Microbulbifer sp. A4B17: one gene and its partner. The protein of the gene in region 1 interacts with the protein of each later gene in a pairwise test. Links are inferred from orthologs where the notes say so. Each region holds a gene or a part of one and is shown on either strand. Other genes may lie near its edges. The genes, in order: BTJ40_RS20275 and ndk.

Region 1 (16,729 bases):
TTAGTGGCGCCTTGGGCTTCAGATATTTCATCAATCTCTCCAGAGCTAAAACCAAGCTCACTTAGCACGGCATGGTTATGCTCCCCTAGGGCGGCTCCTCGGTTGAATGATTGGGGCTTTCGGCTGTTAAATCTAAAGGGAGTGTTGATCTGCTTGATATCTCCATTAACCGAGCAAATCATATCCCTGGACTGAATAAGCTCGCTGTCAGCAGCCTCTGTAAAGCTGAGTACGGGCTCAATACACGCATCGATATCCTGGAATACAGCTATCCACTCCTTTTGGGTCTTGGTAGCAATAACTGTGGCAATATCCTCTTTCAGCTTTTCTTGTTGGTCATCTTGGATAATGCGACCTAACCACTCCCCATGGCCTATTTTAATAAAAAATTGCTCTGCAAATTGCGGTTCTAAACTGCCTACTGAAAGATAACGATTGTCCGATGTACGATAGTAATCGTAATAACTGCCACCATTTAACAGCTCGGATTCAATCTCTGGAGAGGTATTCAAAGCCAGGGCATTGGCCCCACTGATTGCGTTTAAAGCAAAACTGCAATCCGTCATACTGATATCAATATAGCTGCCATCTCCGGTTCGCTGCCGATGATATGCGGCTGCGAGTATCGACATTACCGCGTGATGGGAGCCACCGGCGATATCTGCTATTTGAGTGCCACTCAGGCAAGGGCCGTGACTGCGGCTACCGGAGTAACTCGCTAAGCCGGATAAGGCGAGGTAGTTGATATCGTGTCCAGCACGCTGTTTCAATGGTCCGGTCTGGCCATATCCTGTTATCGAGCAGTAAATTAGATCTGCGCGCTGTTGGCTTAAGTGTTGATAGCCCAGGCCTAGCCTATCCATTACTCCTGGACGGAATTGCTCAATAACGACATCGTATTTCTGAAGTAACCGCCGAATCACCTCTTGTGCCTTCGGGCTTTTCAGGTCGATTGCTAGAGAGCGTTTGTTGCGATTGATGGTTGCGTGAGCGGCCGAAAGAGGGGGAGAACTATCGACCATAGGAGGAAAGCCCCTCAGTAAATCAGGTCGAGAGGGGGACTCGATTCTCAATACTTCAGCTCCCATGTCAGCTAACAACATAGTCGCATAGGGACCGGGGAGGAGGGTGGAAAAATCGAGTATCTTGAGCCCCTCCAGTGGGGCACAGTGATTATTTGTGTGCGAATTCACTTTTATATCATTATTTTAATTGAAGACAGAAGCTTTAATTTACTAGATTTAATCTAGTCATCACGGAGAAGCTCACGGGAAATAATCAACTTCATTATTTCATTGGTTCCCGCATAGATTCGTGCCACTCGGGCATCGGCCCAGGATCTGGCGATAGGATATTCCCACATATAACCGTAGCCGCCATGTAATTGCACACATTCATCCAATAGCTTGCATTGGAAATCCGTACTCAGTAATTTTGCTTTGGCCGCTGTTGCAACGTCGAGTTCTCTCGTATAGTGAAGCTCCAAGCAGCGATCGATAAATACTCGCAGAGCAGTTAACTCACTGTCCAGCTCGGCTAATTTGAACTGTGTATTTTGAAAGGCAGAGACAGGTTTACCAAATGCCTTGCGTTCCCGCACATAATCGATCGTCCATTGCAGAGCAGCCTCAGCATTAGCTATTGCATAAATCGCCACACTTAAACGTTCTTGCGGCAGCTCCTGCATTAAATAAATAAATCCCTGCCCCTCTCCACCGAGAAGGTTGTCCACTGGAACCCTGACATCATCAAAAAATAGCTCTGAAGTATCCTGGGCCTTCATACCTATTTTTTCCAGATTGGTACCTCGCTTAAATCCAGGACTGTCTGCTTCTACGAGCAGTAAACTGACCCCTGAGGCCCCCTCGTGAGGATCTGTTTTAGCCACCACAATAACCAGGTCTGCCTGCTGGCCATTGGTGATAAAAGTCTTCGATCCATTTAATAGATAATGATCCCCTTTGCGCACGGCAGTGGTTCTAACCCCTTGAAGATCTGATCCGGCTCCGGGTTCTGACATGGCTATAGCGGTTATTATTTCTCCGCTGATACATTTGGGGAGGTACTTTTTCTTTTGCTCTTCTGTACCGTAATTAATAATGTAAGGCACAGCGATATTGGAGTGCAGACCCCAACCAATACCGGAAAGGCCTGCCCGGGCTATTTCCTCGTCGATAATGGAGTTGTAGCCGTAGTCCAGTCCCAGGCCACCATACTTTTCGTCAATTTGCGGACAGAGAAAGCCCATTTCTCCAGCCTTGTTCCATAACTTCCGATCTACCTGGCCTTCTTTTTCCCATTGATGGTGGTAGGGAACAGCTTCATTCTCTAAAAACTTGCGCAAAGTTTCGCGAAACTGCTCATGATCTTCGTTGTAAACTGTTCTTGGTACCATCCTTTCACCACCGCATTTTACTACTGAAAAATTGAACCAGTGTTTTGGGTGGCGATGTAAACAGTGACGGTTTGAAATGCCTGTTTACATCGCTCAATTCCCAGAGCTAGGGGTTGTCTGTCAGGGCCTTTCCAGACTCCGCCAGATCCAGCAAAATCGCTGGCGGGGCAAATCGATCACCATAGGCCTCAGCCAGTTGCTGAGCGCGCTGGGTAAACGCTTTCAGGCCATACTGGCTGATATATTGCAGAGCACCCCCGGTCCACGGTGGGAAACCGATACCGAAGATGGAGCCAATATTGGCATCGCGCACACTGCGCAGAACATCCTCCTGATAACAGCGCAGTGTCTCCAGGGCCATAATAAACAACAGCCGCTCCTTTACATCCTTTATCGGCAGGGCTTCTTTGGCGGGAAATTCCTTTTCAAGGCTGTTCCATAGGTGCTTTTTCCCGCCCTCTGGATAAGTATAGAAGCCGCCACCTGCGGCCTTACCTGCGCGACCCACTTCAAGCATTCGGTCGATCACCCCGTCGGCAGGGTGGGTAGGGGCGGGCTTACCTTCTTTTTGCAGGTCGTTGATAGTCTGTTGGCGTATCCGGCTCATCAGGCTTAATGAGACCTCGTCACTGACAGCCAGAGGGCCGACAGGGAAGCCGGCCAGGGCTGCGGCATTTTCAATTGTGGCGGGGTTAACCCCTTCGCTGAGCATGCCGATACCTTCGTTGGTAAAGCAGCCGAATACCCTTGAGGTGAAGAAGCCGCGGCTGTCGTTGACAACGATAGGAGTCTTACCAATTTGCAATACAAAGGCGAAGGCTTGGGCGAGAGTCTCATCACTGGTTTGCTCCCCACAGATAATTTCCACCAGTGGCATCTTGTCGGCAGGGGAGAAGAAATGTAGGCCGATAAATTGCTGGGGACGGTCGGAAGCTTGAGCGAGCCCAGTGATCGGCAGTGTCGAAGTGTTGGAAGCAAATACTGCATTTTTCGGCAGCTGTGCTTCTGCTTCCTGGGTAACTTTACGCTTGAGTTCCCGGTCTTCGAAAACTGCTTCTATCACCAACTCACAATCAGCCAGGTCGGTATTGCTGTCTGTTGGCGTAATACGAGCGAGAATCTTCTGTACTTTGTCCTCGGCAATGCGGCCTCGCTGCAAGCGTTTTTGCAGAGATTTTTCCGCATATTGTTTGCCTGCCGAGGCTGCTTCCATGGAGATATCTTTCAATACGACATCAACCCCTTTGCTGGCGCAGGCGTAGGCAATTGCTGAACCCATCATGCCAGCGCCGAGTATGCCAATTCTTTGCACTGGCGACGTTTTATGATCGCGGGCGGCGGCGGGCAGTGATGCTCCGGCTTTGACCTCATTGAGTGCAAACCAGAAAGTACCAATCATGTTTTTGGCAACCTGCCCGCAAGCGAGGCCTACAAAGTGTCGGGATTCAATTCGCGTAGCAGTTTCGAAGTCGACCCGGGACCCTTCGACGACAGTTGCCATTATCGACTCTGGCGCCGGCAGACATCCCTTGGTTTTTTTCTCCAGCATTGCTGGGGCGACCATCAGTAACTGCGCATTTTTAGGGTTCTTTGCGTCCCCTCCCGGCATCCGATAATCCGGTTGATCCCAAGGCTGAGCAACAGGTTGCTCACTATTCTCTCGAATATAAGAGACAGCCTTCTCTAGTAGTTCACTTTCACTGGTAACGAGCTGATGTACCAGACCGGCTTTGAGGGCCTGTTGCGGCCTCACCTGTTTTCCTTCCAGTAAGTAGGGTAGAGACTCCTGGATGCCTAAAAGGCGGGGCATGCGTACACAGCCGCCACCACCAGGTAGTAAGCCTAATGTGACTTCGGGCAATCCCAATTTTATTGCCGTGCTATCGATCACTATACGTTGATGGCAGCTGAGTGCAATTTCCCAGCCACCACCCAGCGCTGTGCCATTAATTGCAGCGACTACCGGTTTACCCTGGGTCTCCAACCAGCGCAGGTTGGCTTTTAATAATTCGCAGGACTCAAAAAAAGGTTTTGCCTCTTCAATTTTGACGGCATATAGAGATTTGAGGTCGCCACCGGCAAAGAAGGTATTTTTTGTGGAGCGAATGATAATTCCACAAAACTCTTGCTGCTTGAGTTGTTCAACCGCTGCGCTCAGTGACTCGGTAAAATCCCGGTCCATCACGTTGGCTGAGGCGTTGGGGTTGTCCATAATCAGGTGGACAATATTGTGATCGTCTTTTTCCAGGCGAATGGATTTCATGGTCTGCCCCCTAAACTCTTTCGATAATGGTTGCTACACCCATACCGCCGCCCACGCATAGCGTGACCAGGCCGTAGCGAAGCTGCCGTTGTTCCAGCTCATCCAGGGCTGTGCCGATCAGCATTGCGCCAGTTGCGCCGAGGGGATGCCCCATTGCAATTGAGCCGCCGTTTACATTGAGTTTCTGTGGGTCTACATCCAGTTCATGCTGGAAGCGCAACACCACTGCCGCGAAGGCTTCATTCACCTCAAAGAGGTCAATATCCTGAGCTGTCAGGCCCGCGGCCTTAAGGGCTTTGTAGGTGGCGGGTGCGGGTCCTGTGAGCATAATGGTGGGTTCTGTACCCACCACAGCGGCGGAGACGATACGGGCACGGGGGGTGAGACCCAGATCTCGCCCGGCTTTTTCACTGCCGATTAGTAGGGCGGCGGCACCATCGACGATACCTGAGGAATTTCCCGCAGTGTGAACATGGTCGATAGATTCGATCTGGGGGTAGCGGGATATGGCAATGCTGTCGAAGCACAAGTCGCCCATTCCGGCAAATGAAGGCTTGAGTTGTGACAGGGCCTCCATGGAGGCATCCGGGCGCACCAACTGATCGTGATCCAGGATGGTCAGTCCATTCTGGTCGCGCACGGGAATTACTGACTTTTCGAAAGCACCGCGTTTCCAGGCTGCCGCGGCCTTGTGCTGCGAGTTCAGCGCGAACTTATCCACATCCTCGCGGGAAAAACCGCCGAGCGTGGCGATTAAGTCGGCGCCAATACCCTGGGGAGCAAAGCCCGTGTCGATTGCCGTTCGGGGGTCCATTGCCCAGGCGCCGCCGTCACTGCCCATGGGCACCCGCGACATTGACTCTATGCCTCCGGCCACCACCAGATGCTCCCACCCGGAGCGCACCTTGGTGGCCGCCAGGTTGACTGCTTCGGCACCGGAGGCGCAGAAGCGATTAAGGGTTACTCCGCCGACATCCCAGTCCCAGTTGGCAGCTAATGCAGCAACTTTTGCGATATCGGCACCCTGATCTCCGATCGGAGTGACACAGCCCATCACGATATCGTCCACCTTGGCAGTGTCGAATCTATTGCGGGCCTGTAATTCTTTCAGAAGATCTGAAAGCAGGGTGATAGGTTTGACTTCGTGAAGGGCACCGCTGGATTTCCCTCTGCCCCGCGGTGTGCGGATAGCATCGTAGATGTAGGCTTCGGTCAGCACGGTTTTAGCCTCTTTTTATTTTATGGTTGTGGTTATAACCATAGTGCGGTGTAGCGCGGGTTCAATGATAAAAGATGCCACGGGAGATGACGCAGTTTCCAGGTACGATTGAAACATTCCCTGTCAATTATCTTTTTGCTTATTCCAAAATAACCTAACCGTGTGGGGGTACTGCCGTACACTCAAGTAAGGCGCCTAAATCTATTGAATTTTTGGCAATAAAAGCTGGCACTTAAATTATCTTTGCCAGAGGAGTTCCATCTGTTTCTGGCAGGATAATTGGTGAATCAGGGCAGTAGAGAAAAGTTTGAATAGATAATTTATAGGTGGCCCCAGGCAAATAAATGTATTTTGCCGGTCCCCGAGGTGGTGAGTGAGGTTTGGCTATGGCGGATAATGTATTGGATATGGCTAGCAGCCAATTGGGCTCCGGGGGTATTGATGCTCTGGCAAAGGCTTTAAATTTGCCGGCTGGACAAGGGGAGGCCGCACTCTTTTCTGGAGTTTCCTACATCCTGGCTGGTATGTTGAACAGAGCCAGTAGCAAAACGGGAATGGGTTATTTATTTAATTTGATTTCCGAGAGTGATGCACTGGATTTAGCTGATTTCGCCTCTGCAGTTTCTTCACCAGAAAAGGTGACATCGGTTAAAAGTATCGGCGAGAAGATGCTGGATAAAATTTTCAGCAGCCGAAAAAAAGAAGTGCTGGAAGTCGCCACTAATAATCTTGGGAAAGAGGGTGGAGATTTATTGAGTGTATCCGCTCCGATAGTCACTTCGCTGATGCAAAGCCAGGCCAAAGCGCAAAAGATGGATGTATCCGACCTGGCATCCTTCCTTATTGGTCAGCGAGACCATTTAAAGGGGTATATACCCGATAACCTGTTGGAAGCAATGGATGTTCCCGATTTAGGAAAGCTGGGGGAAGCCCTGGTTACCCATGGCCATGCCAAACCCCAGGAACCTCGTGCAACGGCAATTCAGGGGACAGAGGAAAAACGGAAACCGGTTAGTTTCAGCAGTTGGTTCTTTCCTTTACTACTGGTACTTGTGGTTCTTTATGCACTTAATATGTGTATGCTCAAGGGAAAAGAGGAGAAGTCTGAAAGTAATCCTTCTATGACCTCCCAGGAAGCGAGCTTTATGGAGTCCGCTTCACAACCGGTAGGGGATTCTCCCCTTGAAAAAGAGAAGCTCGAAGCGCAACTGGGCCCCGATGATTTTTCCAATAATTTGCGCGATTATCTCAGTAGTTTTTCTCAAAGTCCCAACCGGGAATTCCCCATGCGGGTGAACTTTGAAAAGGGAACGGCAAAAATTACCAACCCGTCTGCAGCCGATATCGATGCTCTGGCAAAAATAATGCAGGACAATCCCAACCTATCCATTGCTATTGAGGGCCACGTAAAAGGCGAGGGCAATGAAATTGCAGAGCAGGAAATTTCCCAAGAGCGTGCGGATGTAGTGAAAGAACTTCTACTTCAGAAGGGGATAGCGGCAAACCGTATCACTGCAACAGGAATGGGTTCAGCCAAACCAGTGCCGGAAGACATGGCAGAGAAGAAGGAGCAAAAGGCCATCAATGCCGAGCGTATTAGTGTGCGGATAGTGACAAACTCTCAGGAGTAGCCGAGATATTGGATTTCCTGTGAAGGATATTTTGTAAGGTAGATTTCATTTATAAAAATCCCGGTCACTTGACCGGGATTTTTAGGAAGCCTCTGAATAATTCCGTGATGCCTCTGGCTTTCAGAGCGATTCATGATCAAGACCCGCAGAAATATTACGGAATTGTTCAAAGGCTCCTTGTGTTATTCTAACTTCGGAATTTGTCCCTGTAGGCTCCAGGTGCAAGCCCTGTCCACTTTTTAAATGCGCGATTAAAGGCGCTGGGCTCAGAAAAGCCCAGGCGCTCGGCAATTTCCGCCACGGCAGTTTCCTGCTGTTTTAATTGGTAAACCGCCATATCTCGTCGTACAGAGTCTTTAATATCCTGCCAGCTATTGCCCTCCTCTTTGAGACGGCGGCGCAGTGTCTGCGGTGATGTATACAGGCGCGCAGCAACATCATCCAGTGACAGATTTTCGATACTGTTTTGCTGTTGCAGCATTCGGCGGATACGACCGGTGAAGCTATGATCGGATTTGTATTGGGTCAACAGGCACTCGGGAGCGCGGGAGAGAAAATCGGCCAGTTGCTGCTCATCGCGTACCAGGGGCATTTGCAAGTAACGGGTGTTAAACACCAGGCAGGTTTCACTTTGGTTAAAGTAATGCCTGCAAGGGAACATATCGCTGTAGTCTTCGTTGTAGTCAGGCGGCGGGAATGCCAGAAGAACGCGCTCTAACAAAATGGTACGGTCGATCAGCCAACTGAAAAAACGCAACCAGATTACTGCGATAGATTCGACGAAAATTTGATTGGGCAGTTTTTTTTCATTGGTGTGGTGAATGATCAGTCGAGCTTCTTCACCATCCTCGACCAGCTTAATGTGAAGGTCGTCACTCACCATGCTGATAAAGCGGCTGGAGCGGAGCAGGGCTCGGCGCAGGTTTGGACAGGTGATACAAGCGTGCCCCATCATGGCAAAAGTGCCTGGTAACCAGGGGCGCGCCAGGAAGCCACCTGACTCATCATTCAAAAAATCCCACTCAAGGCGCAGCAAGTTAGCTACCTGCTCACGGCCAATGCGGCTTTCCGGATCATCTAGCTGAGCGGGGGCGATACCACTATCGATGAGTAGCTGTTGGCAGTCCAGCCCGGCTGCCTGTGCACCAGTAAGATGGGCCCTAACCGCAGCGCCGAGGATGCCTAGCCCCGCTTCACGGAATTTGGGGTTTTCATTGTCCACTCTCTCAGCCTCACAATTATTTTCTGTCTGCTGCTGTTGTTTTAATGAGCCTCTGAATAATTCTGTGATGCCACTGGCTTTCTGAGCGGTTCACAATCAAAGCGTGGCTTCGCAGGAATGCCTAAACCTTTCAGGAAGTCGCAACGCAGCATGTGGATCGCTATGAAAGTCCCAGAGGCCCGCAGAGATATTGCGGAATTATTCAGAGGCTCCGGTGTGGATTATGCGCAAAGAGAGAGAGAAAGTCAGGCTTATGTCTGTTTTATATGCAGCAACCTGTGGTTCTATCGGCGTTGAAAATTTTGATTGTGGCACGACTATAGAATAAAAGTTGTCTAGTTCTGTCTTTTGACGTGTATTTTTTGCGTTATAGGCTGAAAATTCCAGTTTTGCTCTCAACAATTTATCGTGCTGAATTTTCGACAAGTGCCGACTTATATTGGGACTAAATGTGAATAGTTAATCAGTATTTTCTCGACCTGTAAGTCATATTCGTCAACAATAGGAAAAATTCCGTTAGTGAAGGATTGGTCAAATGTCATCTACGCCTGTTGCAAGTCAGCTAAACCCGACAATTTGCCGGCGAATGTTGATTGCTTACTTGATCGAGCATATTTCTCGCCCTAATAACCCTGCTTTGGAAGAGGCTACTGGCTGGCCCCGAAGAACGGTACAGGACATTATTGCGAAGGGACTGCCGGGGCACGGTACGATTGTCGAGTTCATACAGGAGGGCGTGCGTCACAATGACGGTTACTATCTGTTGCGCGATTGGGGATCATTCGACAGGGATTGGGTGAAGGTTAATCTGCCGACTATCTGCAAGGTGTTGGATGTAAAGTTGGATTTGAGTGGCGCAGTGAGTTGATCAGTGCGCCACTTAATAGATTAGGTTACTGCTGTGGAGCGTGGCTTTGCTGGAGGATTTTATTGACCTTCTCCAGTAGGGCCGGGTTCGATTTTATACTGTTGGCGATTTCCTGGTATTTCGTTTTAGAGAGGCCGGCTTTTTCAATTGCCGCAATCATTTTTCCCTGAGCTTCTTTGTTGATCGCTTCCGCTTCTTTGATATCGGCAGCCGCTTTCAATTTGGGAGCGTACTCGCGGCTCAGCATCACGATAGAGCGGTAGGCATCGGCAAACTGTTTAAGTTGTGGTTCACTAAAAGAAGCTTTGGGGGCATTTGCCTGGGGAGTGGCAGGCTGTGCAAAAATTAATGGCACGTAAAGTAATATTGCCAATACAGCCAGGTATTTCAAAAAGAGCTTCATCGGGCACTCCAAAAAGTGTAAGGACGCTTTTGCTTCTCTGGGGAAGCACCCAGCGTCACGTTGGGGCTGCAAAATTATGCTTGTGGCGGTGCTGGTACAGTGACCTGTCCCAAGCCTAAAGTGCGTTGCTATTAGTCTCAGCGTAGTCAGTTTCTGGCGCCTTGTAGCGCGATTTTCCGCCAGCACAGAGAAATTTCCCGGAGTGGTTGCAGGGTCATATTTACAATGACCGCTATTTACCCTCCCCGGGGCAGAAAATTACGTGGGTTTTGGTCGATGAGAACTCGGTGGTTATCGGCCTCTATAGTCTGTTAGAAAAACCAGAGGAACTTCTTGCGCTTTTTCAGTGACTGTTCACAGCTATTGAGCTGCTGCTGATACTTTTGTGCCCTGGCGGATACTTTGTGAGATACCTTTTTGAGCCAGGCCTTATTTTTGAAAGTGCGCCGGTTAAATCCACCGTGCCCCTCGTGATAGGCCAGGTAAAGGCTGTAGGTGTCGTTAGCACGTATCTGGCACTGACGTGCACTGGTGTTGTTATACCAGCCAATAAAATCGATAGCGTCGCCAAAATCATCTCTATCGGCACCGTAGTTAAATGAGGATCTTTGGTAGTGACGCCAGGTGCTCCCCAATGCCTGGGGGTAGCCGTAGGCATCGGATGGTCTCGGTCCGGGGATAAAGCCCAGGATCTTGGTTCGCGGGGGTTTGGCATCGTGCACAAAGCGGGATTCCTGATGCATGATTGCCATCATTACCGCAATTGGAGAACCCCATTTGTCCTGAGCATCTTTTGCCTCGCCATACCACTTCTTTTTTTCCTGGAAAATAGAGCAGATATTGTCGAGATCGTTTGGAGGTGTGGTCGCACAGCCGCTGCTCAGCGCAACAGCACTGAGCAAAACGAGCAGTCCATATTTTTTATTTTTTTTGTGCATAACAATTTACGGCATATTTATACGGTAATGGTTTTCACTCCGGTACTGGTGCCAAGCAGTAAAATATCGGCGGAGCGCTTGGCGAAGATACCGTTAGTAACTACCCCTGTGATGTTATTGATAGCCTCTTCAAGGGCAGTGGGGCTTTCGATGCGCAGATTGTATACGTCGAGGATGGCGTTGCCATTATCCGTGATCACACCCTGACGATAAACCGGATCGCCGCCCAGCTTAACCAGTTCCCGGGCAACCAGTGAGCGGGCCATAGGGATAACTTCAACCGGCAGGGGAAACTCGCCCAGGACTTTGACCCACTTGCTCTCATCGGCAATGCAGATAAATTCCTCAGAGCAGGCAGCAACAATTTTTTCCCGCGTCAATGCGGCACCACCACCCTTAATCAGCTCGAGGGCGGGGTTCGCTTCATCAGCACCGTCCACATAGAACTGGATGCCATCGACGGCATTAAGTTCATAAACAGGAATCCCGTGGGATTTGAGCCGCTCTGCGGAGGCCTCGGAACTCGCCACAGTACCATCAAAGGTACCCTTGATCTCTGCAAGGTAATCAATAAAGAAGTTAGCGGTGGAACCGGTACCTACGCCGACAATGGAGCTGTCCTCCAGGCGCGGGGCGATATAGTCGATAGCGGCGCGAGCTGTCGCCTGTTTCAATTCATCCTGGGTCATACTCTGGATAGTTTCCTTTGCAATTATTTCGCATTAATTTGTATCTGACGATAAAAAAAAGCGCAATAGGTTGTTTTTTGTGGCAAATATGCTTTTCAAGGCTTAGACTGTCATGCCGGTGCTGCGCTTCACACAGGGCCTTTGTTGTTCCTGCTACTAGTCTACGCTGAGTCGCGCACAGTAATTAACCGCTACGGCCGTCAAACACGTCATGCCCAAGTCCTATATCAAGCGCATTTTAGACGCACGCATTTACGATGTCGCTACCGAGACGCCGTTGGAGCAAATGCGCCAACTCTCCCATCGCTTTAGCAACCGAATCCTGTTGAAGCGTGAAGACCTGCAACCCGTGTTTTCCTTCAAGGTACGCGGGGCATATAACAAACTCCTGCAGTTGCCTGCCGAGGAGCGGGCCCGGGGTGTGATAGCGGCATCGGCGGGCAACCATGCCCAGGGACTTGCCCTGAGTGCGGCCCAGATGGGAGTACGCGCTACTATTGTTATGCCCAAAACCACCCCGCAAATTAAGGTGAGCGCTGTGCGTATGCGCGGTGCTGAGGTGGTGCTGTACGGTGATACCTTTGATGAAGCCGCGGCGCGGGCCCGCGAGCTGGTTAAGGAGCGGGGGCTGGTATTTATCCACCCCTACGATGACCCCGATGTGATCGCCGGCCAGGGCACCGTGGCTATGGAGATGCTGCGCCAGCACTCGGGCAACCTGGATGCGGTGTTTATTCCGGTCGGAGGGGGTGGTTTAGCTGCGGGCATGGCCGCCTATATCAAATATGTACGCCCGGAAACCAAAGTGTACGGTGTAGAGCCGCAGGATGCTGCCTGTCTGGAGGCCGCGCTGAAAGCCGGCGAGCGCGCTCGGCTACCGGAGGTGGGGTTGTTTGCCGATGGTGTTGCCGTTGCACAAATTGGTGAGGAGACCTTCCGGGTTCTGCGTGAAACCGTGGATGGGGTTATCACTGTCAGTACCGACGAAATCTGTGCAGCCATTAAGGATATATTCGAGGATACACGCTCTATCGCTGAGCCGGCCGGGGCCGTTGGTTTAGCGGGGCTGAAGAAATATCTGGAGCAAAACGACAATCGCAATGGCACCTTCGCCACAGTGTGTAGTGGAGCCAATATTAATTTTGATCGCCTGCGCTACATTAGCGAGCGCACTGAGATCGGTGAAAAGCGCGAGGCGGTCCTCGCGGTAAAAATTGCTGAGCAGCCGGGAAGTTACTTACAGTTTTGCCGGGATTTAGGTGATCGTTCAATCACTGAGTTTAACTATCGTTTTGCCAGTGATAGCGAAGCGCATATCTTCGTGGGGCTGCAAGTGGTATCTGAGCAAGACAGGCATCAATTGGTCAGTCAGCTCGAGTCCAAAGATTATCAGGTCACAGATCTGACCGACAATGAAATGGCAAAATTGCATATTCGCCATTTGGTGGGAGGCAGGGTATCCGGTTTATCTGATGAAGTTATTTACCGCTTTGAATTTCCTGAGCGCCCGGGCGCTTTGCGCAAGTTCCTTGAGCATCTCGCTGGCCGCTGGAATATAACGCTGTTTCACTATCGCAATCACGGAGCGGCTTATGGACGTGTCCTGGTTGGATTGCAGGTGGAACCCGCTGCGCGGGGGGAGCTGCAGACACTTTTACACCAGCTTCAATTCCGTTTTTGGGATGAAACGCAAAACCCGGCTTACCGATTATTTTTGGGTGGTTAACCCCTCGCTTACCGTTACCTGAGAAAGGCGTCTCATTTATCCGTAGGTGTATAGACTGCAAATCCTGTTTTGTCGAACTTGCTTGTCTAATTTTGAGACAAAAAACTCATAAAATATCCAATAAACGGTTACTATTACGCCGCTTCTTGAGTATTGTCTATTCGCGTGGAACTTTTGCTGTGGCTTTGGTCATAAGCGGGGCGAAACGCATATAAAAACAAAATTATCGTACAGGATGGTCCCAATGAAAGCCGATGCGCTGACAATCGCTGTGGTTGTCTTTGTCGCGGGCGTTCTGTTGAGTACCAGTGGTTTATCTGAGGTATTTTCTTCCGAAGCTGAACCGCCGGCTGCTCTGCAACAGGGAGTGGTTACCCGTTAGGCTGATGCCGGGGGGGCGCTCTGCCCACGAGCAAACACAAAAAAAGCCGGACACCCAGGTGTCCGGCTTTTTTTGTATTCCAGCAACCACTTTTTAGCGACAGCGATAAATACGCTGTTCAGTGACCACCATATCCAGCGGAATATCCCAGTTGTCTGTGGGCAAGTTATCCACACACTGCAGCTGGTGCGCTGCGCCAATAAGTTGCGGCCCTGTGCCCGGTAATAACTGTTTGTGCTCAAAAGTTCGATCGTAGAAGCCCGCCCCCATACCCAGGCGCGCACCGCTGGGATCGAAGGCGACCAGAGGCACCAAAACCAGGTCCAGGAGCTTTGGAGCACGGTAGGTGGTGCGTACAGGCTCTGGGATACGATAGCGGTTGCGGAAAGCCAGGGGTTCACCCTGCCAGCGTCTGAACCGGAGGTGGGGATGTGGTTCTGCCGGGAGCTGCGGTAAATAAAAATGTTTTTGTGGAAACCGTTGCAGCAGGTAGCGGACATCCAGCTCACCGTCTGTTGGCCAATAGATACCGACGTGCACTGCTCGATTCATTTGTGGGATACGGCTCAGGAGAGTGATGGTTGCGCGGCCATGCAAACGCTGTTGATAGGCGCTGAGATCCCGTCGCCCCGCGCGCATACGGCGGCGCAGTTGCGTTTTTGTTTCAGTCATTGTGGGAAAAGCGTGGAGAAATAGGGTACCCCGAGTGTGCGGCTGTAGACGGAGCCTTGAACCGTAAGGTTCAAGGTGGTGGGATCCGGAGTACATAAGGCTTTCCGCTACAAGGCGGACTTGCGCACCAGCACCCGCTGGAAACCACCGGGGTAAGATTATCGGCTCAAGGACATAGTCTGCTGGCCAACACCCCAGGGTATGAATCAATTATAACTTGTAGAACGGGGGCCTGTTAACCAGAAATTTAACTGAGGTGACTGGTAGCAGAAAGTGGCTTCTTGTCACCTCAATCTTGAGGTTTTTCTTCCGATTCTATTTCACCGAGGGCACTTTGCACCTTGTCGGTGAGTCGCTCCAACATCTCTTCTTGCAGAGGGATGGAACTGAGTTCAGCTTTCGCCTGGATAAGCTCGTGGGCAATATTAAGCGCTGCCATTACGGCGATACGCTCTAAACCGATAACAGTTCCCGTTGCGCGGATGCGGGACATGCGTTCGTGTAGCAGGTGTGCCGAAGCCTGTAGACCGGCGCGCTCGCTTTCCGCGCAGGCGACACGGTACTCTTTATCGAGAATAGAGACAGTTACAGTTTCGGAGGGTGATGCGGTTTCAGACATCAGGTATCTTGCGTTAGCCCTTTAAGACGGTTAATCATAGCTTCTACCCGCGAGCGGGCGGCCTCGTTATTTTTTATCAGGCGCTGGCGTTCACGCAGCCAGTCGGCTTCCTGCCGGCGCAATTCACGATTGTCATCTGCCAATTGTTGACAGCGGGCAATGAGTGAATCCACGGTGCTTTCTAGCGCTTGCAGCTTATCCATATTTCCTGCATTTGAGGTCGACGTCTGAGTTCGCAACACGACAGACTGCGAGGGATTCCGCTACTATATTGCCGGCGTATTGGTGGGTCAATCGCTGCGCCTGCGCGGACAATCACAAAATTGTCTCTTAATGCCTCATTTTCCCGGTTTGGTACCTGTTTGGAAGCCGGATTGAAAAGCCTAATTCACAAAAAGCTGTACGGTAACTATGACTTCTGAAGCTAGCCAATTTGAACTCCTCGCCAATGCCATTCTCTCAGCTGGAGGACAGGCTGATCCCAGCGAATTGCACGGCTTTATCTGTGGCATTCTTGCGGCGGGTGAGCGGCCGGACAAACAACGCTGGCAGAATGAGCTGGCTGGGTTGCTCGATGTGGAGGCGGTGCCGGCAGATCTTAATCGGGATTTTTTCCAACTGGCTGATGAGAGTCACAAGCAGCTGGACGGTTCCAACTTCAATTTTGAACTGGTGCTGTGTGATGATGAAGATGTCGTCTCTCGCGCTTTAGCGCTGAGCCATTGGTGCGATGGATTCCTGCATGGTTTTGGTGTTGGTGGGGCACGGGAAAAATTGATGCCTACCAGTGACGAAGCATTAAAAGATATCAGTGCCATCGCCCAATTGGACGCTGAACACGTTGAAGAGGGTGAGGAGACTGAACTGCAACTAGTCGAGCTACAGGAATACGTTCGCGTTGCCGTACTCAATATATTTACTGAAGTAAAAGGGAAGGAATCCGATAGCGAGCCCACCATTCACTGATGCCTAAGACTCCGAAAACCACAGCGGGAATCAGCCGGTCTGAGTACGCCCGCCGTCGCAACCGCCTGATGGCAGAATTGCCCGCTGGCAGTTTGGCGATAGTGTCATCTGCTGGGGAGCAACTGCGCTCCAGAGATACTTTTTTCTCGTTTCGCCAGGACAGTGATTTTTTATATCTCTGCGGCTTTGATGAGCCTGAGGCACTGCTGGTTTTGGTGCCGGGACGAACACAGGGAGAAACCTTGTTGTTCTGTCGGGAGCGCGATGCGGAAAAAGAAAAGTGGGACGGTCCGCGCCTGGGGCCGGAGCGCGCAGTGCAGCAGTGTGGATTGAGCGATGCGTTTCCCATCGGTGATCTCGATGATATTTTGCCGGGATTGTTGGAGGGGCGTGAGCGGGTTTATTTCCCCATGGGGCGCTACGCTCATTTGGACCGGCGTATCCGCAATTATTTAGAGCGGATTACTGCGGCGCCGAATACCGGGGGCGCGCCGGAAATGGTCGACATCGATTATCAGTTGCGGGAATTGCGGCTGATTAAGTCGGCCCAGGAAATACGCCTAATGGAACAGGCAGCTAAAATCAGCGCCGAGGCACACTGCCGGGCCATGACCCGATGCCAACCGGGCCTCTACGAATACCAGTTGGAAGCCGCCCTCCTGCATACCTTTGTCGATTCTGGAGCCCGTGAATCCGCCTATCCCACGATTGTTGGGGGTGGTAGCAATGCGTTGGT
Region 2 (11,118 bases), 3.6 Mb from region 1 along the record:
CCTTCTATGCTTTGGCGATGATGTCGGCTTCGCGCTCGGCCTTGGCAGCCGCCTTCTCGCGAATCAAACGCTCCAGATCATCGACCAGGTTTTCATTCTTAAACTTGCGGTCAGGCTGGCCGTCCACATAGATTGCATGGCTCGGGGTACCGCCGGTCAGGCCCACATCCGCTTCTTTTGCTTCGCCGGGGCCGTTAACGATACAGCCAATTACTGCCACATCCAGCGGTGTGGTCACATCTTCCAGACGAGTCTCCAATTCGTTCATGGTTTTCACCACGTCGAAGTTCTGGCGCGAACAACTGGGGCAGGCAATAAAGTTGATACCCTTGCTACGCAAACGCAGGCTCTTGAGCAGGTCCCAACCAACTTTGACCTCTTCCACCGGATCTGCGGCCAGGGAAACCCGCAGAGTATCACCGATACCATCCAGCAACAGTGCACCAAGACCAATAGCCGATTTCACCGTACCGGCACGCAAGCCACCGGCTTCAGTAATACCCAAATGCAGCGGTTGTTCAATCTGTTGGGCCAGCTTGCGATAGGCCGCAGTGGCCATAAAGATATCCGATGCTTTTACACTGACCTTAAAGTCCTGGAAGTCCAGGCTGTCCAGGATCGACACATGGCGTAGGGCTGACTCTACCAAAGCATCTGGCGTGGGTTCGCCGTACTTTTTCTGAAGATCTTTTTCCAGGGAACCCGCATTAACACCGATACGAATTGGGATATTCAGGTCGCGGGCTTTATCCACTACCGCGCGAATACGCTTCTCACGGCCAATATTACCGGGATTAATACGCAGGCAATCCACCCCCAGGTCTGCGACCCGCAGGGCAATACGGTAATCGAAGTGAATGTCTGCGACCAAAGGGACATTCACCTGTTTTTTAATTTCTCCAAACGCCTCTGCGGCATCCATGCTGGGCACAGAAACCCGCACTATATCGGCCCCGGCCTGTTCCAGACGCTGAATCTGACCAACAGTAGCTTCTACATCGCAGGTTTCGGTATTGGTCATACTTTGCACCGAGATCGGAGCATCCCCTCCGACCGGTACATCACCCACCATGATCTGGCGCGACTTGCGGCGGACAATGGGAGATTCAAATTGCATAGGCTGACCTGACGGTATTTCAGATAAAAATCGAGGGGGAGATTATAGAGAGATTGGGCGCAAACCTACAGAGTTCACGCCCAAACGGGGGGAGATCATATCAATCGCCAACAATCAGGCGGCGGGTACGGCGGTCGCCAATTGGCTTGCTGTCGATGGTTTCATCGCGATAAACCACATGGGTTGCACGGGCATTCCCCAGCATCAGCTCAAATGGGGCGCGTCCATCCAATGCTTTGGAGCTGCCAGCGGCTTGAACACCAGCCAGCAGGACAACACCTTGTGCGTCTTTCACCTCAACCCAGGCATCCTCATCAAAACGCAGCCGCAGAGCACCCTGCAGAGCCTGATCTAACTGGGCCACCTGAGTGGGAACCGGTTCACTCACGGTTGCGATGGAAACCGCGGGCTCAGATTTTACTGTTTCAGCAATGGCAACCTCAGGCTGAACATCAGCAACCTCGTTTGCGGCGGGAGCAAATGTCGCGGAACTCAATTTCTCAACCACTACTTCTTGTGGCTCAACCCCATTTACAGGACTAGCAGCAACTTCACTGGCTACAGGGATTTCGGCAACCAATTCAGCGTTGTCCTCGCCCAAGGGGATACCGGGAATATTGACCGGGGTTCCGTATTTCCACCAGAAGACGCCGCCAGCGAGTAGCAGAGGTATAAGGGCCAGAGCCCCGTGCCCCCGTTTGCGTGCGGGTCTGAAGGCTTCCGCCTTCGTGATTCGTCGGGTCTCATTGCGCTGTGCTGGCTGGGGCCGGTCCCTGTCGTAGGCTTCCAAGACCGGCTCAGCAGGAACATTCAACTCACGGCAAATGTTTCGAATGTAGCCTCGTGTGTAGACGGGTTCCGGCTGCCGCTCATAATTATCACTTTCGATCCACTCGACCGTGTTATCGATAATACAAAGACGTTGCGATAGCTCCGCGCGGGACAGCCCCGCCGCTTCACGGGCAGCAAGCAAGAGACTGCCGGCAGAACCTATAGAAGTTTGCGTACTGGATACGACCTCACCGCCATCGCAGTGCTCGGGACTACTATCCGTCATTACCACTCAACTCCTGATATTTCAGTGTCTCCGCAGAGTACGGGTACAAATTCTTCAAAGCAAGGGCGTAACTACGCTCCTTGTCGCGATTGCCAAACACCTTTTCAATACGAATACCCAACCACAGTGACTGGGGGGTCTGGCGATTTTTTTCACTGAACTGGTCTAGATATGCCTTGGATTTTGCATAATCGCCAGAGTTAAATTTCAGTTCGGCCATTTCGATCAGGGCCAGAGGCAAATCGGGGTTCAATGCCAGGGCCCTGGCATAAGCCCCTTCCGCCTTCTCCACAAACCCCAAACGTGCGGCCGTGCGACCATAGTTGACCAGGGCGAATGAGCGGCGGTTGTAGGTGAGGTCTGTAGAGGCGTATTCGAACTGCTTTAGAGCTTCTTTATAACGCTCTTGCTTATAGAGGAAAACACCGTAATTAGAGTGGGCCATGGAAAACCCATCGCTATAGCGCAGGGCTTTTTTAAAGTGAGACTCGGCAATATCCAGCTCGCCGTCTACTTGGTAGAGCAACGCCAGGCCGTGATGTGCCAACGGATTTTTTCTACCTAATTCCAATGCACGGTTCAAATGGCGACGGGATTGCTCCCTGTTATCTGGATCACGCAAATAGCGTAGCCCCAATTGAACATGGGTCTCCAATGCCTTATCCAGATCAACCTCTTTGCGCTCAGCCCCTCCAGAAGTTACACAGCCCCCCAACAGAGTACCGAGCAGCACTAGGAGCGAAAGGCTCTTAAATTTCGCGGACACTACATCACCTGTATCTTTATTCTTCACTTATCGGCCCAGAGAGATTGTGCGGGTGTTACCAATACACCAATCAGTGCCGCAGCCAATCCCTGGACAAAGCGAGCCCGCAAAACACAGCAAACCCGACATCGATCACTAGCGTCCGTTGATAGTGATAAATGCGCGAATCGGTATTTTCTGTGAGAAATCTGTTTCCGCCTCAGCTGGCGCTTCCCAAAACCCTATACTGCCGGAAAGCCTTGCCAGTTGCAGCCCTAAAACCCAATCAATTCCATTTACTGATGACTTTGTCAGGTATTGCCATTCCACCAGTACCTCGGTACTGGTGGAAAAAGTAAAAGAAATGCAGCAAACATTTAGAGTTGATTACCCTCCTGGTCTTGCGCATCCAGCTGCATGCCGTCGGGGCCACTATCACGAGGTGGAATCAACGACTGGACCGCGTTGGAACTGGTATTTGCGGCATCTGGATCGGTTAGGGCCTCGAGAAATGCCACCAGTAAATCAACTTCGTCATCGTCCAGGTTGACAGCACCATCGCCATTTTCAGCCAGCAGCGCCTCTGTGAGGGCTTGACCATTAGGGGCAACTTTTGCCGCACACTCACCCACTTCAGCAAATTGATCCAGATCGCACATTTCGCTGTTTGTGAAGTACTGTGAGACGGAGTCGGCTCGGCCGGTATAGTGCTCAACGTTTCTCTTCAGAGAACCGAATTGGCCAGCGTGCCCCCAGGGACCGGTAAGCGCGACATTGAGCAGGGTGGGAGTGCGGAAACTGCCGCTACCGTTACCACCTAGATCGGCACCATTGCCACTCTCATCCTTACCAATACCTATCTGTGGATAACTGACCGCCCTTAAGCCCTGATTGGAGAAGAAGGCACCTGAGTGGCAATTAGTACACCCTGAATTGCGTGTCAGAAAGGTTATTGCACCGCGTTTTTCATCATTATCGAGGGCTGTGAGATCACCATCAACATAATCAAAGAAAGGGTTGTCGATGAAAATCTGCACCGCCTCATAGGAGGCGATTGCCTCGGCAATTCTGCTGAAATTAATTGCTGAATCGCCAAAGGCCGCTGTGAACATCGCACCCCAAGAGTCCTGGCTCAATTTCGTAGCGAGAATATCCTCGCGGTAATCGGTAAAGCCATCATCGCTGGTGTCGTCGTAGCCAAACTGAGTGATATCCCCCATCTCTGCAGCCTCAGTGACCGGGAAATGGGCCTGGGCCATCATCAGTGCCAGGGTTCCAGTACCCACTGCTGCCTCAGTATTGCGAGTAACATCCCGGGAGTCTGTTCTAAGCCCCCCATTACCATTTATGGCAACGCGGTTATCCCAAAATAAGCCGCTATCCCAAAGTGCAACGTTACAAATCGGTTGGGCATTACGCGGTACCAGCGGCACTTCATTCTGACCGTCAGAGCGACCGGGGCCCACTAGATCAGCATCGACAGGATCGACACCAATCGGCATGGATAAATCATCCCCACCGCAGCCTATTGCCGGGTGGTGGCAAGAGGAACAGGATACATCGCTATCGGCACTCAAGCTTTTGTTATGAAACAGGCGCATACCCAACTCCACCATGGCAGGGTCCTGCTCACTTCTCACCCGGGCCGCAAATGCGCGCATATCTTCCAACTGCTCAGCCATACCAACATCTTCCAAAACTGCCTGCAAGCAGCTGTCGAGGCTGCCATCAGCAATATTTACGGCTGAACGTGCATTTTGACATTCGTCGAAATCAGAAGTCCGGTTATCAGCACCGTCTGCATCTGAGCCATTACTGAGTCCATCATTAGTGTTATTCACTAATGTTCTGGCTGTGACGCTGGCTGTTTCGTCCTCGCTGTCGACATCGCCGGTAGTTACCGAATAGGTGTACTCGGTATCCACCGAGAGACCTTCATCGACATAGTACCCCTCAGCGGTCTCCGCAACTCTCACATTATCCCGGTAGATTACATAGGTCGCACCAGTACTCTCCCAGGAAAGGCCGATGCTGGTGCCGGAAAATGCATTGCCAATCAATTCAGCAGGAACGATCCCCTGCCCTGAATCGGTGCCATCATCACTATCGTTATCAGAATCACTGCTACCATCATCATCGGAATCATCGCCAGAATCTCCGCCGCTTCCAGTATCTGTAGTCTCTGTGGATGAATCACTATCGCTGCTGGAGGAACCACCTCCTCCACAGCCCACCATCACAAGAAATAAAGGTAGGACCAACAGCTTTACCAGCGCAGTCGGCGATAGTGTTAATTGATTTTTATCAGCGTTCATAGTTCTTGACCTGCCCGTCAATGACCTTTTCTTATCCCGGGTTCTGGACAGCAAATACAGACCTAAGTGCCAGTACTGACGCCAAAGGGTAAGGAAACACTTACTGAGTAATTGCAAATAAAACCGCAAATTAAAGTTCACTTAAATTGAGACAAGGTAACTTCCGCCTTGCCACAGGCACAGACAAGTCCCTTAAGTGAATAATAGCTAGGCCTACTGTATCGACTTAAAGGAGGAAGAACTGCTAAGAAAGTCGCAATAGAGCATTACATACGCTCTTACAACCGAGGCTTTAATAAAAACTAATAACCACATCACTTGTTCAAGCAAGCACACAAATTAAATATTTAAATTTGGCTCTTCGCGACCGTTAGTCCCATCAACTATTTCTACCGATGTTTTACAAAGATGGAAAGTGAGAAGAGCCTGAAGCAGAAACAAACTGTATTCAAAAAATATATAACAGGCAAAAAAGCTGTTCATAATTTCTAGCAGCTTTGAAAGTAGTAGTTGACAGCTGGCCGGTTATTTCAACTTATGTCCACAATAAAACGCAGCCAACATGTTTATCCCCCAAGTGAGTCAGCGCTCCGTGTACTATAGACTTCTGCCAGCCCCGTCTCTTGCATCCAGCTGCATCCCATCGGGACCACCATCGCGGGGTGGAATCAGGGACTGGATTGCATTTGAATTGATATTCGCTGCATCCGGATCGGTGAGGGCCTCAAGAAATGCTGCCAAAAGTTCGGTTTCATCTTCATCTATAGGAAGAGATGCGTCGCCATCTATCGCCAGTATTGCCTCGGTTAATTCCAGGCCGTTGGGAGCAACTTTCGCCGCACAGTCATCGAGTTCATCAAACTGATCCAGGTCGCACATTTCACTGTTGGCGAAATACCGGGACACCGAATCCGCTTGGCCGGCATAATGCTCGATATTTCTTTCCAGGGAACCAAACTGCCCAGCATGCCCCCAGGGTCCAGTTATCCCCACATTGAGCAGAGTTGGAACACGGAACCCCCCCAGGACAGCGCCTCCCCAATCAGCACCACTACCACTTTCATCTTTGCCGACACCAATCTGGGGATAGTTGACAACTCTTAACCCCTGGTTAGTAAAGAAGGCACCCGAGTGGCATATGCTACAGCCAGAACCGGGGGTAAAATAGGTGATTGCTCCACGCTTCTGGTCATTATCCAAAGCGTTCAGCTCTCCGTCGACATAGTCAAAGAAGGGGTTGTCGATAAAAATATAGACCGCCTCATAGGCAGCAATCGCCTGTGCAATCCTGCTGAAGTCGATATCGGAGTCGCCATAAGCATCAGTAAATAAGGGGCCCCAGGATTCCTGGTTGAGCTTTGTTACGAGATACTCCTCGCGGTAATTGGTAAGCCCGTCATCACTACTTTCGTCGTAACCAAATTCGGAAATATCTCCCATCTCAGCGGCATCCGTTACGGGAAAATGCGCCTGGGCCATCATAAGAGCCAGAGTCCCCGTGCCTACTGCCGCTTCGGTATTATTGGTTACATCCCTTGAGTCAGTTCTAAGACCCCCGTCGCTGGTAAGGCTAACTCGGTTATCCCAGAAGAGCCCATTATCCCAGAGCCCAACGTTACAGATAGGCTGGGCATTGCGCGCCACCAGCGGCACTTCGTTCTCACCATCGGATCGCCCTGGGCCCAGCGTGTCGGGGGCAACAGCGTTAACGCCGATGGGCATAGAGAGATCGTCACCAGCGCAGCCTATTGCTGGATGGTGGCAAGAGGAGCAGGAAGTATCGCCGTTGGCACTGAGGCTCTTACTGTGAAATAAACGCATTCCCAGCTCAACCATCGCTGGGTCTTGCTCACTCCTTACCCTGGCAGCAAAAGCGCGCATATCCTCTAACTGCTCCGCCATTCCCACCTCATCCAGTACCGCCTGCAAGCAGCTATCGAGGCTATCATCGGCAACGTCTATCGCAGTACGCGCATTTTGGCACTCTTCAAAATCAACGATCCGCTTATCAATAGTATCGGCATCAGCACCATTGCTAAGGCCATCATTAGTGTTATTAACCAGTGTCTTTGTAACAACACTGTCAGTTCCACTACCAATATCCCCCACACCGACCCAATAGGTATATTCTGTATTTATTGATAAATCCTCATCGACATAAAAGTTATCGGTAGTTTCAGCGATTGCTTCTCCATCACGATAGATAGTGTAAGTCTCTTCAGAGTCCTCCCAGGAAAGCCCGATACTGGTGCCGGAGAAGGGGTTTGCGATCAACTCAGCAACGACAGTACCCTGCTCTGAATCCGAGCTGGAATCATCACCTGCATCGGAGCTATCCCCGGAACTGGAACCACTACCAGTTTCGGTAGTTGACCCATCACCACTACTGGAGGAACTGCCGCCGCCACAACCAGCAAGCAAAAGAAATATGGATATGACCATAAGCTTTGCCAGTACTGACGGCGATAGAGTAAATTGCTTTTTTTTATCGTTCATAAATATTGAACTGTCCCTTCAATAATTTTTTTATTCCAGATCCCAAGAAATAAATGAATTATCAATTACTTCGGCAATACGCAGAGGCACTAATGTCTCTATATATCGTTATTCGGGAACTTGGGCCTGAGTCCACTGAAATTTGTTCCAGATCAAAAAAGTGACTGGAAGGCATGCTCTAGCAACATGGTGCTTTTATTAACAGTGGAAATGCAGGTGCGGCTACTGCATCACTTCAGTGCCACAATACCTGCTGAAGGTGTTGCACCAGCGGATACCCACTGTACTCGCCATTGGGATATTGCAAGCCAATTGCAAATAAGAAAAATAAGATCGTTTTAGTTTAACGGTATGCATATATCTAACACTCCCATCCAGGGTAAAGTTTCCTAGAGCGTTAAACGTTAGACAGGGCAATTCCGTTGACAGGGAAAAATAAAAAAGAAATGAACGTTCAGGCCGTACAATAATTTATACAAGAAAAGACAAGACCTGAACCTGTTTGGCTGCCAGAAAATTGACAACCAGTTTCACAAATTATTAGCGATTAGTTCATCATCCTGACAGGGCGTTCCGCATTGCGGTAACGCTCAGAACGGCGGGTGCGGTCGTTAACACTGCCTGCCAGCTGACCACAGGCCGCATCAATATCATCGCCGCGCGTAGTGCGCACGGTTACGGTATACCCTTTGTCGAGCAAAATCTGCTGGAAACGGCGCAAGGCGTTGTTGCTCACTCGCTGGTAGTCAGACAGCTCAAACGGGTTAAAAGGGATCAGGTTAATTTTCACCGGAATATCTTTTAACAGTTCTGCCAGTTGCTCAGCGTGCTCCGGGCGATCATTTACCTCGCGCATCAGCGTGTATTCAATGGTCATTTTACGGTGCGTATCCGGCATGCGCTCAATATAGCGCTTGGCAGAATCCAACAGCACTGCAATTGGGTATTTCTTATTGATCGGCACCAGCTCGTTGCGCAATTCATCGTTGGGCGCATGCAGGGAAATCGCCAGGCTCACATCGGTAACATCGGCGAGGCGGTCCAGTGCGGGCACTACACCGGAGGTCGACAGGGTGACGCGGCGCTTGGAAATGCCGTAGGCGTTGTCTTCCATCATCAGGTTCATGGAATCGACCACATTGTCGAAATTGAGCAGCGGCTCACCCATGCCCATCATTACCACGTTGGTAACCTTGCGTGGTCCTTTCGGGTCCAATTGACCGAAAGATTTACAGGCAATCCAGACCTGCCCGATAATTTCTGCCGCCGTTAAATCGCGGTTAAAGCCCTGCTTGCCAGTTGCACAAAAGCTGCAATCCAGGGAACAGCCCACCTGGGAGGAGACACACAGGGTGCCGCGATCACCATCGGGGATATAGACAGTCTCGATAGCATTGCCACCGGAGACTTTAATTAACCATTTCCGTGTGCCATCGGCGGAATCCCACTGATTCAATACTTCCGGGGCACGGACTTCGGCCACTTCCGCCAGCTTTTGACGCAGGGCCTTGCTGACATTGGTCATCTCTGCAAAGTCATCAACCCCGTTCTGGTGAATCCACTTTAAAACCTGAACAGCGCGGAAGCGCTTCTCGCCCAATGATTCAAAAAAGGCGGCCAGCTTTTCTACTGAAAGGCCGAGCAGGTTGGTTTTCTCTGTGGTCATTCATTTCACCTCGGGGGAAGAATTGCACCGGTCCAGACAGACCGGTGCGACTTGTGGCGCGGATTAAGCGCGCGCGCAGATTTCGTCGTCGGCGAAGAAGTAGCTTACTTCGCGAGCAGCGGACTCTGCGGAGTCGGAGCCGTGTACAGCGTTGGCGTCGATGCTGTCAGCGAAGTCAGCACGGATGGTGCCAGCAGCAGCTTCTTTAGGGTTGGTAGCACCCATCAGGTCGCGGTTTGCCAGGATAGCGTTCTCACCTTCCAGAACCTGTACAACAACTGGACCGGAAGTCATGAAGTCAACCAGGTCTTTGAAGAAAGGACGCTCTTTGTGCTCAGCGTAGAAACCTTCAGCTTTTTCGCGGGACAGTTGAACCATCTTCATGGCAACAATGCTCAGGCCAGCTTTCTCAAAACGGCTCTCGATTTCACCGATTACATTCTTGGCTACTGCGTCCGGCTTGATGATGGAAAGGGTACGCTCCAGGGCCATGGTTATCTCCAAATTGATTTTTTGTAACTTAACTTAGGAGTCTCTGAACAACTCTGTAAGCCCCACAGGGCGGGCCTTGAAGGCCCGCAGAGGTGTTGCGGAATTGTTGCGGAGTTGTTCAGAGGCTCCGTACATAAAGAAAGAGCAACCTGCTCAGTTGCTCTTCCCTGATATTCCTTTCATACCCACCGGGGGTACTCAATTTTTGATCACCGCATTTCGCGGCCGGCGGATTATACGGGGTATTGATCGACTTTTGTACTCTCTTGCCAATACTGCCCCCAAAGGCCGGTTACTCCTGCTCTTCGATCCAGGCAGCCTGGATCGCCTCGAGGATTTTCTCTCCGCAGCGCTCAGGGTCGTCATCAAATCCGGGCAGCGCCATCACCCAGTTGCGCAGGTCGACAAAGTTGACCGTCAGAGGGTCCACATCCTCGTGAGCTTCGCTCAGCTCTATGGCAATATCGTGAATATCAGTCCACTTCATGATTCAGCTTCCTCAGCGTGCAGGTCAGTGCTTTTCCGACACCTGGTTGATGGTGTACTTGGGAATCTCGACCACTAGGTCTTCATCTTCCACAATCGCCTGGCAGGACAGGCGAGACTCCGGCTCCAAGCCCCAGGCTTTATCCAGCAGGTCCTCTTCAAGCTCGTCCGGCTCTTCCAGGGAATCGAAGCCCTCGCGCACAATGACGTGGCAGGTGGTACAGGCACAGGCTTTTTCACAGGCGTGCTCAATTTCGATATCGTTGGCCAGGGCCGCGTCGATCACGCTGACACCGCTCTCCGCTTCCACCACTTTGCCCTCGGGGCACATTTCCGGATGGGGTAAAAATACTATCTTCGGCATGGGGTACTGAACCTCTGTGGTCTCAATCCGACGGGGAGAAAGTAACGACTCCCCGGCCGCCGGCAGCGCAGGATCTGCGCCTGGTCATGGTTATTTATCAAATTCGTCCAAGCTATGGCCCTGCATAGCGCGCTTGATAGAGGCGTCCATACGCTTTGCAGCAAAGGGCTCAGACAACTTATTCAAAGCTTCGATACGTCGACGAATTTCCTCTGCGTCGCCGCCGTTATGGGCCAGGCGCAAAGCTTCCATCGCGTGCTCAAGCTCATTTAACTCACCTTCGTCCAGCAGCTGGGCGCCGTTCTCACGCAGGGCCACCAACATGCTTTCCAGGGTCCTCTCCGCTTCCACCTGAGCCTCGCGCAGGGCGCGCAGGGCGA

The links.
Region 2: the proteins of BTJ40_RS20275 (region 1) and ndk interact in binary tests that used the Escherichia coli proteins (3 or more experiments, as listed by UniProt). The link is inferred for Microbulbifer sp. A4B17 from one-to-one orthologs.

Annotation. Positions count from the first base shown.
Region 1 is NZ_CP029064.1:4,634,280-4,651,008, reverse strand. Bases 12,620-15,383 are described here. They hold BTJ40_RS20275 (5-formyltetrahydrofolate cyclo-ligase), read right to left. Parts: upstream 14,409-15,383; coding sequence 13,830-14,408; downstream 12,620-13,829. Other genes in these bases: BTJ40_RS20260 (TIGR02449 family protein), read right to left, coding at 15,027-15,230; BTJ40_RS20265 (cell division protein ZapA), read right to left, coding at 14,698-15,027; BTJ40_RS22535 (hypothetical protein), read left to right, coding at 13,599-13,736. Also shown: BTJ40_RS20330 (CaiB/BaiF CoA-transferase family protein), read right to left, coding at 1-1,193; BTJ40_RS20325 (acyl-CoA dehydrogenase family protein), read right to left, coding at 1,247-2,395; BTJ40_RS20320 (3-hydroxyacyl-CoA dehydrogenase NAD-binding domain-containing protein), read right to left, coding at 2,502-4,658; BTJ40_RS20315 (acetyl-CoA C-acetyltransferase), read right to left, coding at 4,669-5,877; BTJ40_RS20310 (OmpA family protein), read left to right, coding at 6,264-7,508; BTJ40_RS20305 (AraC family transcriptional regulator), read right to left, coding at 7,696-8,730; BTJ40_RS20300 (helix-turn-helix domain-containing protein), read left to right, coding at 9,266-9,598; BTJ40_RS20295 (DUF4168 domain-containing protein), read right to left, coding at 9,624-10,001; BTJ40_RS20290 (transglycosylase SLT domain-containing protein), read right to left, coding at 10,313-10,939; ribose-5-phosphate isomerase RpiA, read right to left, coding at 10,957-11,628; BTJ40_RS20255 (UPF0149 family protein), read left to right, coding at 15,439-15,993; BTJ40_RS20250 (aminopeptidase P N-terminal domain-containing protein), read left to right, coding at 15,993-16,729. UniProt on the Escherichia coli protein: Involved in the removal of 5-formyltetrahydrofolate.
Region 2 is NZ_CP029064.1:1,041,819-1,052,936, reverse strand. Bases 8,175-11,118 are described here. They hold ndk (nucleoside-diphosphate kinase), read right to left. Parts: upstream 9,889-11,118; coding sequence 9,460-9,888; downstream 8,175-9,459. Other genes in these bases: hscA (Fe-S protein assembly chaperone HscA), read right to left, coding at 10,829-11,118; fdx (ISC system 2Fe-2S type ferredoxin), read right to left, coding at 10,400-10,738; iscX (Fe-S cluster assembly protein IscX), read right to left, coding at 10,181-10,375; rlmN (23S rRNA (adenine(2503)-C(2))-methyltransferase RlmN), read right to left, coding at 8,278-9,396. In the rest of the region: ispG (flavodoxin-dependent (E)-4-hydroxy-3-methylbut-2-enyl-diphosphate synthase), read right to left, coding at 5-1,117; BTJ40_RS04630 (RodZ domain-containing protein), read right to left, coding at 1,218-2,174; type IV pilus biogenesis/stability protein PilW, read right to left, coding at 2,164-2,940; BTJ40_RS22125 (hypothetical protein), read right to left, coding at 3,076-3,249; BTJ40_RS04620 (cytochrome-c peroxidase), read right to left, coding at 3,297-5,234; BTJ40_RS04615 (cytochrome-c peroxidase), read right to left, coding at 5,832-7,730. UniProt on the Escherichia coli protein: Major role in the synthesis of nucleoside triphosphates other than ATP. The ATP gamma phosphate is transferred to the NDP beta phosphate via a ping-pong mechanism, using a phosphorylated active-site intermediate.